2 regions of the Citrobacter sp. GW821-FHT07H02 genome follow, and region 1 is predicted to be linked to the other one. Evidence: riboswitches for the same ligand, from Rfam matches in the RefSeq annotation. Region 1 holds a riboswitch; the other holds the start of a gene.
What was found. A riboswitch is a leader RNA that binds a small molecule or an ion and turns the genes downstream of it on or off. The one in region 1 is predicted to bind thiamine pyrophosphate.
Positions count from the first base shown of each region.

Region 2: it holds a riboswitch for thiamine pyrophosphate, as region 1 does, so the genes downstream of both, thiB (thiamine ABC transporter substrate binding subunit) here and thiC (phosphomethylpyrimidine synthase ThiC) in region 1, are expected to answer to the same signal.

Region 1 is NZ_JBWKPZ010000031.1:23,835-31,865, forward strand. It holds gene thiE (thiamine phosphate synthase) at 1-53, opposite strand, end outside; gene thiC (phosphomethylpyrimidine synthase ThiC) at 53-1,948, opposite strand; TPP riboswitch at 2,031-2,140, opposite strand; gene rsd (sigma D regulator) at 2,193-2,681, opposite strand; gene nudC (NAD(+) diphosphatase) at 2,779-3,552, shown strand; gene hemE (uroporphyrinogen decarboxylase) at 3,592-4,656, shown strand; gene nfi (deoxyribonuclease V) at 4,666-5,337, shown strand; gene AC07NP_RS21680 (YjaG family protein) at 5,380-5,970, shown strand; gene hupA (nucleoid-associated protein HU-alpha) at 6,157-6,429, shown strand; gene AC07NP_RS21690 (DUF1481 domain-containing protein) at 6,441-7,133, shown strand; gene zraP (zinc resistance sensor/chaperone ZraP) at 7,145-7,588, opposite strand; gene zraS (two-component system sensor histidine kinase ZraS) at 7,840-8,031, shown strand, end outside.
Region 2 is NZ_JBWKPZ010000004.1:99,978-108,008, reverse strand. It holds gene leuD (3-isopropylmalate dehydratase small subunit) at 1-360, shown strand, start outside; gene AC07NP_RS07465 (sugar efflux transporter) at 461-1,639, opposite strand; gene sgrT (glucose uptake inhibitor SgrT) at 1,767-1,889, opposite strand; gene sgrR (HTH-type transcriptional regulator SgrR) at 1,983-3,638, shown strand; TPP riboswitch at 3,674-3,774, shown strand; gene thiB (thiamine ABC transporter substrate binding subunit) at 3,806-4,789, shown strand; gene thiP (thiamine/thiamine pyrophosphate ABC transporter permease ThiP) at 4,765-6,375, shown strand; gene thiQ (thiamine ABC transporter ATP-binding protein ThiQ) at 6,359-7,057, shown strand; gene AC07NP_RS07435 (DedA family protein) at 7,124-7,891, opposite strand; gene araC (arabinose operon transcriptional regulator AraC) at 8,011-8,031, opposite strand, start outside.

The DNA.
Region 1 (8,031 bases):
ACCGGATAAAGTCCGAGACGGAAAGGGACGGTGGGGAAATCAGGCTGGTACATCAGGCTTCCTCCCGCTTCAGATAGATTTCACCGCCTTTGGCACGGAAGTTCTCCGACATGTCTGCCATGCCCACTTCAATGGTTTGTGCGGCGGCGTAGTCACGAACTTCCTGGCTGATTTTCATCGAGCAGAACTTCGGCCCACACATGGAGCAGAAGTGGGCGACTTTGCCGGATTCCTGCGGCAGCGTTTCATCGTGGTACGCACGGGCGGTGAACGGGTCGAGGGCCAGATTAAACTGGTCTTCCCAACGGAATTCGAAGCGCGCTTTCGACATGGCGTTATCGCGAATTTGCGCGCCCGGGTGGCCCTTCGCCAGGTCGGCGGCGTGCGCGGCGATCTTGTAGGTGATCAGCCCCTGTTTCACATCTTCTTTGTTTGGCAGGCCGAGGTGCTCTTTCGGGGTGACGTAGCAGAGCATCGCGCAGCCAAACCAGCCAATCATCGCCGCGCCAATCCCGGAAGTGAAATGGTCATAACCCGGTGCAATATCGGTGGTCAATGGGCCTAAGGTGTAGAACGGCGCTTCATGACAGTGCTCCAGTTCTTCGGTCATGTTGCGACGGATCATCTGCATCGGGACATGTCCCGGACCTTCAATCATTACCTGTACGTCATATTCCCAGGCGATTTTGGTCAGTTCGCCGAGCGTATGCAGTTCGGCAAACTGTGCTTCGTCGTTGGCGTCACGAACGGAGCCAGGACGCAGGCCATCACCGAGAGAGAGTGCAACGTCGTAGGCGGCGCAGATTTCGCAAATCTCACGGAAGTGCTCGTAGAGGAAGTTTTCCTGATGATGGGAGAGGCACCATTTCGCCATAATTGAACCGCCGCGCGAGACAATCCCGGTCAGCCGTTTAGCGGTCATCGGCACGTAGCGCAGCAGCACACCTGCGTGGATGGTGAAGTAATCCACCCCCTGTTCCGCCTGCTCCAGCAGCGTATCGCGGAAGGCTTCCCAGGTCAGATCTTCGGCGATCCCATTGACCTTCTCCAGCGCCTGGTAGATCGGCACTGTACCGATCGGCACCGGGCTGTTACGCAGGATCCACTCGCGGGTTTCGTGGATATAGCGGCCTGTTGAAAGGTCCATCACCGTATCTGCCCCCCAGCGTGTGGACCAGACCAGTTTTTCGACCTCTTCTTCGATGGAAGAGGTCACCGCAGAATTGCCGATATTGGCGTTTACTTTGACCAGGAAGTTGCGGCCAATAATCATTGGCTCAGATTCCGGATGGTTAATGTTCGCAGGAATAATCGCGCGTCCGGCGGCCACTTCATCACGGACAAACTCCGGGGTGATGTTTTCCGGCAGGCGTGCGCCAAAGCCTTCGCCTGGATGCTGGTGGCGTAACACTTCGCTGCGAATACGCTCGCGCCCCATATTTTCACGGATAGCGATGAACTCCATCTCCGGCGTGACGATACCCTGGCGCGCATAATGCAATTGCGTGACGCATTTCCCGGCTTTGGCACGTTTCGGCGTTAACAGGCCCGTGAAACGGAGTTCGTCCAGACCGTCATCGGCCAGGCGCTCTTTGGTATAGGCAGAGCTGCGGTCGGTCAGTGCTTCACTATCGGTGCGGGCGTCAATCCACGGTTGACGCAGTTTTGCCAGACCCTGTTCAACATTAATCGCGATATCAGGATCGCCGTACGGACCCGAGGTGTCATACACCGGAATGGCTTCGTTTTCTTCGTATTGTGGATGGTCTTTTGTGCCGCCGGTTAACGTCGGACTAAGCTGGATTTCCCGCATTGGGATGCGGATATCCGCCTGCGAGCCGGTGATATAGATCCGTCTGGAGTTAGGAAAGGCGGTGCCTTCCAGCGTATTGATGAAGTGTTGTGCTTGTTCGCGTTGCTGGCGACGGGTTAATTTTGTTGCAGACATAGCTCATTCCAAAAAAGTAAGGACGTGGCTTGTCAGACGACGGATGAAGCAAGAGAGACGATCGCCGCAATGGCGATGCAATAGCAGATTGACTCTTGTTCCCTTCGCAGGTTTTAACCTGATCAGGTTCCGCGGATCCCGAATTAACGGTCTCAGCCCGTGCTTTCACACTGGGCACTCCGACAAGAAATAACCCCCAGTAAAGGGGGCGACAAAGGTAAGTTACGCGTTAATAGCGTCGAACTCAAGCAGGACGTTTTGCCCTGGCACTGTCGTGCATCGCGTCAAAGACCAGCATGATCAGCTTGTCTTCAAGGATAAATCGGGATTCCAGCGCTTCGCCGATATCTGATAAAACCTTTTGAAATTCAAGATAGTTATCATGATCGATGGCCATTTCCAGGCTGGAGTCGTAGTAATCCATAATGCGTTGCGTATTGGCTTCCAGCAGCGGCCAAATTTTCGTTGCGTTTAAAAGCTGCCCGTTACCTTCCAATTTATGGAGAATACGTTCATAAATACTGAAGTGTCCGGCGGAAAGGTAATCGACCAGACTTTGACAAAAATCATCCAGCGCTTTTTCGTTTAAGCGCATGTACGATTCTTTGCCAGGCTTAATGCCAACCAAATTGTAGTAAGCCACGAGCAGATGCTTACGTACATGTAGCCAGCGATCAACCAGTTTATTACTTCCTCTGACGTGCTCTGTCAGGTTATCCAGCTGGTTTAACATGATTGACTCCGCAAGTTTAGATTCAAAAAACTGCTCACTCAAAAATGTAAAAATAATGTAAACAACATGCCTGTGAAGCAAAGGTAGCGCAAGAGATATGGATCGTATAATTGAAAAATTAGACAGCGGCTGGTGGATTGTCAGCCATGAGCAAAAAATATGGCTACCTCGCGGAGAGCTGCCGCATGGCGAAGCGGCAAGTTTTGATCTGACGGGGCAGCGCGCACTCCAGATTGGGGAGTGGGAAGGCGAACCCATCTGGTTGGTACAGCAGCATCGCCGCCATGATATGGGGTCCGTACGACAGGTTATCGATCAGGATGTCGGTCTGTTTCAACTGGCGGGGCGCGGCGTGCAACTGGCGGAGTTTTACCGTTCACATAAATTCTGTGGCTACTGCGGGCACACAATGTACCCGAGTAAAACCGAATGGGCCATGTTGTGCAGTCATTGCCGCGAACGCTATTACCCTCAGATAGCGCCTTGCATTATTGTGGCGATTCGCCGTGAAGACACCCTTTTGCTCGCCCAACATACCCGCCATCGCAATGGCGTGCATACGGTGCTGGCCGGATTTGTTGAAGTGGGGGAAACCCTGGAACAAGCGGTGGCGCGTGAAGTCATGGAAGAAAGCCGTATTAAAGTGAAGAACCTGCGCTATGTCACGTCGCAGCCGTGGCCATTCCCGATGTCGCTCATGACTGCGTTTATGGCAGAGTACGACAGCGGGGAGATTGTTATCGATCCGAAGGAGTTACTGGACGCGGGTTGGTATCGTTATGACGATCTTCCGCTACTGCCGCCGCCGGGCACTGTCGCTCGTCGGTTGATCGAAGATACGGTGGCAATGTGTCGGGCAGAGTACGAGTGACATGATACACTGGACGCATAACGCTAAAGGAATGTAAAAATGACCGAACTGAAAAACGATCGTTACCTGCGTGCGCTGCTGCGCCAGCCCGTTGATGTCACCCCTGTATGGATGATGCGCCAGGCAGGCCGTTATCTCCCGGAGTATAAAGCCACCCGCGCACAAGCGGGCGATTTTATGTCACTGTGCAAAAATGCCGAGCTGGCGTGCGAAGTCACGCTCCAGCCGCTGCGCCGTTACCCGCTTGATGCGGCGATCCTCTTTTCGGACATCCTGACCATTCCGGATGCGATGGGCCTGGGGCTTTACTTTGAAGCCGGAGAAGGCCCGCGCTTTACCGCGCCGGTGACCTGCAAAGCCGACGTCGAAAAACTGCCAATCCCTGATCCCGAGGATGAACTGGGCTACGTGATGAATGCAGTACGCACTATTCGTCGCGAACTGAAAGGCGAAGTCCCGTTGATTGGTTTTTCCGGCAGTCCATGGACGCTGGCAACGTACATGGTGGAAGGCGGTAGCAGCAAAGCCTTTACCGTCATTAAAAAGATGATGTATGCAGACCCGCAGGCGCTCCATTTACTGCTCGATAAACTGGCGAAAAGCGTCACGTTGTATCTCAATGCGCAGATCAAAGCGGGCGCGCAGTCGGTGATGATTTTCGATACCTGGGGCGGCGTGCTGACCGGGCGCGATTATCAGCAGTTCTCGCTCTATTACATGCATAAAATCGTCGATGGTCTCCTGCGTGAGAATGAAGGGCGTCGTGTGCCGGTCACGCTGTTTACCAAAGGCGGCGGCCAATGGCTGGAAGCGATGGCGGAAACGGGCTGTGATGCGCTGGGACTCGACTGGACCACAGACATTGCCGATGCGCGTCGTCGCGTAGGACATAAAGTGGCGCTGCAGGGGAATATGGATCCTTCCATGCTGTATGCACCAGCGGCGCGTATTGAAGAAGAGGTCGCGACGATTCTGGCGGGATTCGGCCAGGGTGAAGGCCACGTCTTCAACCTTGGGCACGGCATTCACCAGGATGTGCCGCCAGAACATGCTGGAACCTTTGTGGAGGCAGTACACCGGATTTCAGCGCAGTATCACCAGTAAGGGATCGGCATGGATCTCGCGTCGCTACGCGCTCAACAGCTTGAACTGGCTGCATCGGTTTCCCGCGAGGATCGTCTGGATAACGATCCTCCGGATCTGATCGCAGGCGCTGATGTTGGGTTTGAGCAGGGCGGTGAAGTGACGCGAGCCGCAATGGTACTGTTGAAGTATCCTTCGCTTGAGCTGGTGGAGTACAAGGTGGCGCGCATCGCCACCACCATGCCGTATATTCCTGGCTTTCTCTCCTTTCGTGAATATCCCGCGCTGCTGGCCGCGTGGGAGCAACTCTCGCATAAGCCTGATTTAGTGTTTGTCGATGGCCACGGTATTTCTCATCCGCGTCGCCTCGGTGTTGCCAGCCATTTTGGGCTGCTGGTGGATGTGCCGACCATCGGCGTGGCGAAAAAACGGCTGTGCGGCAAATTTGACCCTCTCTCTGCCGAACCCGGCGCGCTGGCGCCGTTAATGGATAAGGGCGAGCAGCTGGCATGGGTCTGGCGTAGCAAAGCGCGCTGCAATCCACTGTTTGTTTCGACCGGGCACCGGGTTGGGCTGGACAGCGCCCTTGCGTGGGTACAACGCTGTATGAAAGGGTATCGCTTACCCGAGCCTACGCGCTGGGCTGACGCGGTGGCGTCGGACCGTCCGGCATTTGCGCGTTGGCAAGAAATTCAGCCTTGATTCAGGTACACTTCCGCTAATTATCGTTTTCGAGATCTCATCATGTTACAAAACCCGATTCATCTGCGCCTTGAGAAGCTGGAAAGCTGGCAGCATGTCACTTTTATGGCCTGTTTGTGCGAACGCATGTACCCCAACTACGCCATGTTCTGTCAGCAAACTGAATTTGGCGATGGGCAGATTTACCGCCGAATTCTGGATTTGATTTGGGAAGTGCTGACGGTCAAAGATGCGAAAATCAATTTCGACAGCCAGCTGGAAAAGTTTGAAGAGGCCATTCCGTCGGCAGATGATTACGATTTGTACGGCGTTTATCCCGCGATTGATGCCTGTGTGGCATTAAGCGAATTGATGCACTCGCGTCTGAGTGGTGAAACGCTGGAGCATGCGATTGAAGTCAGTAAGACGTCTATTACCACCGTTGCGATGCTGGAAATGACGCAAGCTGGTCGTGAAATGACCGATGAAGAGCTCAAAGAGAACCCTGCGGTTGAGCAAGAATGGGACATTCAGTGGGAAATATTCCGACTTTTGGCCGATTGCGAAGAACGCGATATTGAGCTGATAAAAGGGTTACGCGCAGACCTGCGCGAGTCCGGCGAGAGTAATATCGGTATAATTTTTCCGCAATGAGACCAGAAAACGTGATTTAACGCCTGATTTGTCATGCCTGAAGGCTTCCCTTCCGCCCCCCGTCTGGTCTACATTTGGGGGGCGAAAAAAAGTGGCTATCGGTGCGTGTATGCAGGAGAGTGCTTTTCTGGCATTTTCGTCGCACTCGATGCTTAGCAAGCGATAAACACATTGTAAGGATAACTTATGAACAAGACTCAACTGATTGATGTAATTGCAGACAAAGCAGAACTGTCCAAAACCCAGGCTAAAGCTGCTCTGGAATCCACTCTGGCTGCTATTACTGAGTCTCTGAAAGAAGGCGATGCTGTACAACTGGTTGGTTTCGGTACCTTCAAAGTGAACCACCGCGCTGAGCGCACTGGCCGCAACCCGCAGACCGGTAAAGAAATCAAAATCGCCGCAGCTAACGTGCCGGCATTTGTTTCTGGCAAAGCACTGAAAGACGCAGTTAAGTAATTCGCGTGGCAGTGAACAGTTTTAGCGAAGGGGCGGGTTCGCCCCTTTTGTCTGTCTGGCGTCGTACGCTGACGTTGGCAGGCGCGCTATTGCTGACCGCGTGCAGTCAGCACTCTTCGCTTCCCCCCTTTACGGCCAGCGGTTACGCGGACGATCAGGGGGCGGTGCGTGTCTGGCGTAAAGATTCCGGCGGTGATGTTCATCTGCTTTCCGTCTTTAGCCCATGGCGCAGCGGCGAGACGACCACGGCTGAATATCGCTGGCAAGGTGATACGCTTTCTCTGATTGAATTCAACGTTTACGGTAAACCGGCAGAGCATATTCGCGCCCGATTCGACGATCGTGGTGAACTGAGCTTTATGCAGCGTGAGGTTGGCGGGCAGAAACAGCAGCTTTCCAGCGATCAAATTGCGCTATACCGCTATCGCGCCGATCAAATCCGCCAGACCAGCGACGCGTTGCGTCAGGGGCGGGTGGTTTTACGCCAGGGACGCTGGCACGCCAATCAAACCATCACCACCTGCGAAGGCGAAACGCTGAAGCCCGATTTAGACGCGTGGGCAATCAGCCATATTGAGCGCCGCCAGAGTCGCTCGTCGGTTGAGGTGAGCGTGGCATGGCTGGAGGCGCCTGAAGGATCTCAGTTGCTACTGGTGGCGAATGAAGACTTCTGTCGCTGGCAGCCGCAAGAGAAAAGTTTCTGATTCAACGGGGTTTACCAGTGGCCCATCCCCATATGGCCGCCACCCCGATGATACCCGCCGCCACCGCAACCCATTCCTGTACCACGCGGCACGCCTGCTTCCACCATCGCAATATCGCGTTTCACCTGTTGATCATTCAGCGACTGACGCAAAGAGGCCATCTCTTTCGCCACGGCGCTAATTTTCGCGCTATCCGGTGAACTGGCGGTTAATAACGCATTGTACTCATACTGTTTGGACGTTAATTGCTGACGTAACGAACGGGTCTGCGAGTCGTAATCATCATCGATTTTCTGGGCGGCGGCTTGCTGTTCCGTTGTGAGCGCACTGACATTTTGTTGCCTCATCCCACTGTTGTCATTTCCCCAGTGATTTCGGGCGATGGCTGGGCTGGAACCCAGAACCATCAGGGATAGTGCGATCAGCGCCAGACCCGCCGTGTTATTCCGTTTCATATTTTGTCCTCTTGTTGGTTATCTTCCTTCCCTTTTGCATCTTCCATGCCAGGTGTTCCATCCCCAGTCTGCGGGAGAAATATCAGCCGTTGAGTGGCTAAAGCGAGTAAAAATGACTCGCCTGATTTTCGCAGCGGGTCATTTTTACTCAGTAGCATCAGCAGTTTGTGTCTAAAGACAGGGTTGCAGGGCGCGAAAAGTGGCATGATTTCTGCTGGAACAAGGAGATGATCTGGCAATAGAGAGAACGTATGCGTGATATACGGCAACATAAGGATACGGTGGCGAGATGGCTGAGTGGCGTTCTGCCTGCCGCCATTCTCGTTCTGGTGGGGCTTTTTTCCGTCATGACCCTGCGGGATTACGGACGTGAGAGCGACGCTGCGCGGCAAACGCTACTGGAAAAAGGCAGCGTGCTGATCCGTGCACTGGAATCTGGCTCT
Region 2 (8,031 bases), on a different contig from region 1:
GGTTCTTCACGCGAGCACGCGCCATGGGCGCTGACGGATTACGGGTTCAAAGTGGTCATCGCCCCCAGCTTCGCGGATATTTTCTACGGCAACAGCTTCAACAATCAGTTGTTGCCAGTAAAGTTAAGCGATGCGGAAGTGGATGAACTGTTTACCCTGGTGCAGGCGAATCCGGGCATCACATTCGACGTGGACCTGGAGGCTCAGGTGGTAAAAGCGGGAGATAAATCCTACCCCTTTGCGCTCGACGCATTTCGCCGCCACTGCATGATGAACGGTCTGGACAGCATCGGGCTGACACTGCAACACGAAGATGCCATTACGGCATATGAAGAGAAGCAACCGGTGTTTATGCGCTAACCCCAGGTGCCGCCTGGGAGAATTGCCCGGCGGCACTTCGTTTGCACGGGCCTACAAAGTCCGTGTAGGCCGGGTAAGGCGAAGCCGCCACCCGGCAAAATTAAACATCTTTTACTCGTCCGGTCATCGCCAGCGTCACCACAGAGATCGCCGCAATCACCCAATAGACGGCAAAATGCCCGTAACTTTGCGCTACCGCGCCCTGGATAACTCCGGCCAGGATCACTCCCGTTGAAATACTGTTGGTGAACAACGTTGTTGCCGACCCCGCCCGCCCCGGCATCAGATCCTGAAACCACAACATCCCGATACCCGCGATAATGCCAATAAACACCGCATTAAACAGTTGCAACACCAGCAACGCCGCATGGCTGTGAAAAAAGATAAGTCCAAGATAGAAAAGGACGCCTGCCGCGACCGCCGTGATCATCATGCGCCGCTTTCCGAAGCGCTTCACATAATAGCCCGCGAGGATCATCGCCGGAATTTCCAGCCCTGCTGCCGTCCCCATCAGGATCCCCGCCAGTTTATCCGGCAGCCCAAGATCGCTGCTAATCCAGAGCGGCATATCAATGATGTACATGGTGTTGCAGGTCCACATTAAGGTGGAGGCAATAAACAACATCCGCACATTTTTATCCTGCCAGCCGCCGGTCGGCGTTTCAGGCGCATCAACGGGTTGCTCAACGCGCGCCACCGAAGGCAGTATCAACGCAATCAGCACGAGGCTGATAGCAAAGATCCCGGCCGCAATAGCAAACATCGTGGTGAAGCCATAATTCAGCGCCAGCATAAACGCCAGCGGCGGGCCAATCACCCACGCCAGCGAGAGCTGGGCACGCATCACCGAGCTGAACATCACCACTTCCCGCGCCGAACTGTCTGCATACTCCCGCGCCAGCGCAAACAGCTGCGGCATGGCGCTATTCGCCAGCGATGCCAGCAGTACGCCACAGGTAATCAACGTGAGGTAATGGCGATTAAACGCAAACAACAGCGCGTTACCGATGGCCATCAGACAGCAAAACATGATCAGTCGACGGCGGTCGCCCCGGCTATCCGAACGTTTTGCCAGCCCCAGACTCACCGCGATCCCGGCAATGGCGTTTACCGTATAAAACAGCCCGACCCAAAACGGTTGCGCCCCCACTTCACGGCTCAAAAACAGGCTCAACGTCGGTGCCTGAAGCGCGCCTGCCACGCCCATCATAAAAGCCACCAGCATGAACGCCGCGTAAACGCCGTTAAGACGCCGCCCCATCGTCATAATCCAGAGCATACAGTTCCTTAATTGTGCTGCTGAAACGAAAAAAGCCAGCAGGTATTATCTGCTGGCGGGTGATTTTAGGCCAGAGCCTACACCAATACTCAGTCACACATGATGTCTGCAATTTGGACCTCAGAGGTCAGGCTGTCACCTCCCATTGCATCAGTTCTTCGAGCACCTTTAAGCGCTGCGGCGCGCTCAGGCAAGCCAACCAGGACAACCCTTCTGTCGCGGTAAAGTAGTGCAGAAAAAACGGACGCATAGTCGACCTCTCCATATTGCTTCATCGGAATCCATTATTGGCCTAATATGGGGATTATAAAATTGCTGAGTTTTTCGCAGGAGTTCCTCTTTTATGTCTTCAGGTCGTCTGCAACAACAGTTCATCCGTCTGTGGCAATGCTGTGATGGAAAAACGCAAGACACCACGCTGAATGAGCTGGCGGAACTGTTAAGTTGCTCCCGCCGCCATATGCGTACGCTGCTGAACACCATGCAGGCGCGCGGCTGGCTGACCTGGGAAGCCGAAGTCGGACGCGGTAAACGCTCACGCCTGACCTTCCTCTACACCGGACTTGCGCTACAGCAACAGCGGGCGGAGGACCTGCTGGAGCAGGACCGCATAGACCAGCTGGTGCAATTAGTCGGTGACAAAACGGCCGTACGGCAAATGCTGGTTTCACATCTGGGGCGCAGCTTCCGTCAGGGCCGACATATCCTGCGTGTGCTTTACTATCGACCGATGCACAACCTGCTGCCGGGCAGCGCATTACGCCGTTCTGAAACCCACATCGCCCGGCAAATCTTCAGCGCGCTAACCCGCGTAAATGAGGAAAATGGGGAACTGGAAGCCGATATTGCCCATCACTGGCAGCAAATTTCTCCTTTGCAATGGCGATTCTTTCTGCGACCGGGGATTCACTTTCACCACGGGCGAGAGCTGGAAATGGAAGATGTGGTGGCGTCTCTCACGCGCATCAACGCCCTTCCGCTCTACTCGCACATCACGCAGATTGTCTCTCCGACAACCTGGACGCTGGATGTCCATCTCTCACAACCCGATCGCTGGCTTCCGTGGTTGTTAGGCCAGGTTCCGGCGATGATCCTGCCGCGAGAATGGGAAACCCTGAACAATTTCTCCAGCCATCCAATAGGTACTGGCCCTTATGCCGTGATGCGCAATACGCGTAATCAGCTGAAGATCCACGCCTTTGACGATTACTTTGGCTATCGGGCACTCATTGATGAAGTGAATGTTTGGGTGTTGCCGGACATTAGCGAAGAACCGACGTGCGGCCTGATGCTCGAAGGCACTGTAGAAAGTGAAAAGGCCATTGAGAGTCGTCTTGAGGAAGGCTGTTACTATTTACTCTTTGATGCGCGAACCCATCGCGGTGCCAATCAGCACGTCAGAGAGTGGGTAAGCCACGTGCTTTCCCCTACCCATTTGCTTTACCACGCCGATGAGCAGTACCAGCGCCTGTGGTTCCCCGCCTATGGATTACTGCCCCGCTGGCACCATGCCCGGCCGGGGCGCGGTGAAAAACCTGCGGGTCTGGAAACCCTGACGCTGACGTACTATCGCGAACACATTGAACATCGGGTTATCGCCCAGATCATGAGCGACCTGCTGGCAGAACATCAGGTTCACCTGAATATTCAGGAGATCGACTACGATCAGTGGCACGCAGGCGAGATCGAAAGCGACATCTGGCTAAATAGCGCCAACTTTACGTTGCCGCTCGATTTCTCACTATTCGCTCACTTATGCGAAGTGCCTTTGCTACAAAACTGTATCCCACGAGACTGGAAGGAAGATGCCGCGCAATGGCACGCAGGCGAGATGAATCTGGCCGCGTGGTGCCAACAGTTGCTCGCCAGCAAAGCGATTGTGCCGCTCATTCACCACTGGCTGATCATTCAGGGACAGCGCAGTATGCGCGGCTTGCGGATGAATACGCTCGGCTGGTTCGACTTTAAATCGGCGTGGTTTGCCCCACCGGATCCTTAACCCTTTTGATCTCTTCACGTAATCATTACAATGTGCCGTTCTCAACGGGGTGCTGCGCCATGTGCGCGGGCTGAGAAAATACCCGTCGAACCTGATCCGGATAACGCCGGCGAAGGGATTTGAGGCTAATGCTCAAGTCCTTTGCCACTCTTTTACTGAGGTGCAAAGTGTTAAAAAAATGTCTTCCCTTACTGGTGCTGTGTGCTGCACCGGCCTTCGCTAAACCGGTCCTGACCGTGTACACCTACGACTCTTTCGCCGCCGACTGGGGACCCGGTCCCACCATCAAGAAAGCTTTCGAAGCCGACTGCCAGTGCGAACTGAAAATGGTGGCGCTGGAAGATGGCGTCTCGTTGCTTAATCGCCTGCGTATGGAAGGGAAGAACAGCAAAGCGGATGTGGTGCTTGGGCTGGACAACAACCTGCTCGAGGCCGCCACGCAAACCAACCTGTTTGCGAAAAGCGGCATTGCGCCTGATGCCGTCAACGTACCTGGCGGTTGGCAGAACGAGACCTTTGTCCCCTTCGACTACGGATACTTCGCGTTTGTTTATGATAAAAACAAGCTGAAAAACCCGCCTAAAAGCCTGAAGGAGCTCGTTGAAAGCGACCAGAAATGGCGCGTGATTTATCAGGATCCGCGTACCAGCACGCCGGGTCTTGGACTGATGTTGTGGATGCAGAAAGTCTATGGCGATAAGGCCCCCGAAGCCTGGCAGAAACTGGCGGCCAAAACGGTCACCGTCACCAAAGGCTGGAGCGAAGCCTATGGCCTGTTCCTGAAAGGGGAAAGCGATCTGGTGCTGAGCTACACCACCTCTCCGGCGTATCACATTATCGAAGAGAAAAAAGACCATTACGCTGCGGCAAACTTCAGCGAAGGCCACTATCTGCAGGTAGAAGTCGCCGCCCGTACCGCCGCCAGCAAACAGCCGGAACTGGCAGAGAAATTCCTCAAATTTATGGTTTCTCCGGCATTCCAGAACGCCATCCCCACCGGCAACTGGATGTACCCTGTCACCAACGTCACTCTACCCGCCGGGTTTGATCAGTTGACCAAACCGGCCACTACGCTGGAGTTCACTCCTGCTGAAGTGGCATCTCAACGTCAGGCATGGATCAGCGAATGGCAACGCGCCGTCAGCCGTTAATTCCCGGCTGGCTGATACCCGGACTTTCTGCCGCCACGCTGATAGTGGCGGTTGCTCTGGCCGCATTTCTGGCGCTCTGGCTTAACGCGCCGCAGGGAGAATGGCTCTCGCTTTGGCAGGACAGCTACCTGTGGCACGTGGTGCGTTTTTCGTTCTGGCAGGCGTTTCTCTCAGCGCTGTTATCGGTGGTCCCGGCGATTTTCCTTGCCAGGGCGCTTTACCGACGCCGTTTCCCCGGTCGTCTGGCGTTATTACGCTTGTGCGCCATGACCCTGATTCTGCCGGTACTGGTCGCCGTTTTCGGTATTCTCAGCGTCTACGGTCGCCAGGGCTGGCTCGCCACACTCTGGCAAGCGCTGGGGCTGGAGTGGCGTTTCTCGCCTTACGGGTTGCAGGGCATTCTGCTGGCGCACGTCTTTTTTAATCTGCCGATGGCCAGCCGCTTGCTACTCCAGGCGCTGGAAAACATCCCCGGCGAACAGCGACAGCTCGCGGCGCAGTTAGGCATGCGCGGCTGGAATTTTTTCCGCTTTGTGGAGTGGCCGTGGTTACGTCGGCAGATCCCTCCGGTGGCGGCGCTCATTTTTATGCTCTGCTTCGCCAGTTTTGCGACCGTACTTTCACTCGGCGGCGGCCCTCAGGCCACCACCATCGAGCTGGCGATTTATCAGGCTCTCAGTTACGACTTCGATCCTGCGCGGGCGGCAATACTGGCGTTGATCCAGATGACATGCTGCCTGGCGCTGGTGCTGCTCAGCCAGCGTTTAAGCAAGGCCATTGCGCCGGGAACGACGCTGGTGCAAGGCTGGCGCGATCCGGACGATCGCCTGCATAGCCGCCTGACCGACGCAGCGCTGATTATTCTGGCACTGTTGCTACTGCTGCCTCCGCTATTGGCGGTCATTGTTGACGGTTTCAACCGCCATTTGCTGGATGTCCTCGCACAACCTGTGCTCTGGCAGGCCCTGTGGACATCACTGCGGATCGCACTGGCCGCCGGTTTGCTGTGCGTGGTTCTGACCATGATGCTGTTGTGGAGTAGCCGAGAACTGCGGGCACGGCAACAGGTGCTGGCAGGTCAAACGCTGGAATTGAGCGGCATGTTGATTCTTGCCATGCCCGGTATTGTCCTGGCAACAGGCTTTTTTCTGCTGCTGAACAACAGTATCGGTTTGCCGGAATCCGCAGACGGAATTGTGATTTTCACCAATGCGTTAATGGCGATTCCTTACGCACTGAAAGTGCTGGAGAACCCTATGCGAGACGTGACGGCACGTTACAGTATGCTGTGCCAGTCGCTGGGGATCGAGGGATGGTCACGCCTGAACGTGGTGGAACTGCGCGCACTGAAACGGCCGCTGGCGCAGGCGCTGGCGTTTGCCTGCGTACTTTCGATTGGCGATTTTGGCGTCGTCGCCCTGTTTGGCAACGATGATTTCCGCACACTGCCATTTTATCTGTACCAGCAGATTGGCTCTTACCGCAGTCAGGACGGTGCGGTAACGGCATTATTGCTGCTGATACTCTGCTTTATGCTCTTTACCGTGATTGAAAAACTACCGGGGCGACATGCTAACTCTGACTGATATCACCTGGCTTTATCACCATTTGCCGATGCGTTTTACGCTTTCTGTGGAACGCGGCGAACAGGTGGCGGTGCTGGGGCCAAGCGGTGCCGGGAAAAGCACCTTGTTGAATCTCGTTGCGGGATTCCTCGCACCCGCCAGCGGTACTCTGCTGATTGAAAGCGAGGATCACACCACCACGCCCCCGGCCCGTCGCCCGGTCTCGATGCTGTTTCAGGAAAACAACCTGTTCAGCCATCTGACGGTGCAACAAAACATCGGTCTTGGGCTTGATCCGGGACTGAAGCTCAATGCGCTCCAGCGGGAGAAAATTCAGCATATTGCCCGCCAGATGGGCATCGATAACCTGATGGCGCGTTTACCGGGCGAGCTTTCCGGCGGTCAGCGCCAACGTGCGGCGCTGGCGCGCTGCCTGGTCCGCGAACAGCCGGTGCTGCTGCTCGACGAACCGTTTTCCGCACTCGACCCCGCCCTGCGCCAGGAAATGCTGACGTTGGTCAGCGACGTGTGCCGCGAACGGCAATTGACCTTGCTGATGGTGTCTCACAGCATAGAGGACGCGGCGCGTATTGCGACACGTTCCGTCGTGGTGGCTGACGGGCGCATTGCGTGGCAGGGAACCACGGATGAACTGTTAAGCGGTCATTCCAGCGCGTCGGCGCTATTGGGGATTAAAGCATAAATAGCATTGCCGGATGGCGGCGTGTAGGCCGGATAAGGTGAAACCGCCATCCGGCATAAACCGAACTCAGTAACCCACGACTTTTCGCAGAATATCAAGATAGACCGGCATCAGCGGGTGGCGTAGCAACGCCACCAGCGCCATCACGCCGATAGCGAGGAGCGCCGGGGTCAGCCACAACAAGCGGCCACGCGGCAAATAGGAGGTCAGACGATCGGGGGCAGCCTTACCGAAACGCCACAACCGCCAGCACAGCCAGCCCGCGACCCACAGCAGCAGCGCCGTGGCCAGTAACAGCCATTTAAAACCGCCGCTCTGCATGCCCTCGGGAATATCGATCGCCGCACCGGCCAGGATCCCCGGCAAAAAATAGAAAGGCGGCCACAGCACGCAGCCAATGATATTGGGTATGACGAACTTCGCGATCGGCAGATCCAGCATTCCTGCTACCATCGGCACCAGCGGGCGGGTGGGTCCCACAAAACGCCCCACCAGAATGGTGAACATGCTGTGCTGATGCAGCGCATGCTCGGTTTTATCCAGTAGCGCTTTGTTCTTTTTCATGAATGACCAGCGGTGCAACGGTTTTTTAAAGCGCCACCCCAGCCAGAAAGAGATCCAGTCGCCCAGTAAACATCCCACAATGCCCGCCAGCCAGGCATGCCAGAAATTCACTTCTCCGCTCCCAATGAGCGCCCCCAGCCCCGCCATCAGTACCGTGCCAGGTAAGAGCAGACCGACCAATGCCAGCGATTCCAGAAATGCCACCAGCATGACCGCAATTAACGAATAGAGGGTGGATTGGAGAATAAAGTGTTCCAGCAATGCTTGCATAGTATGCCCGTCAGTTTTACGAAGCTGGGATTCTGCAAACCCTCTCTCACTTCGTCAAGCCATCATTTATCTGAATAGTTTACGGGTTATGACACTTTTGCAGACACATCATTCACTTTTTATTCACATCCGGCACGGAA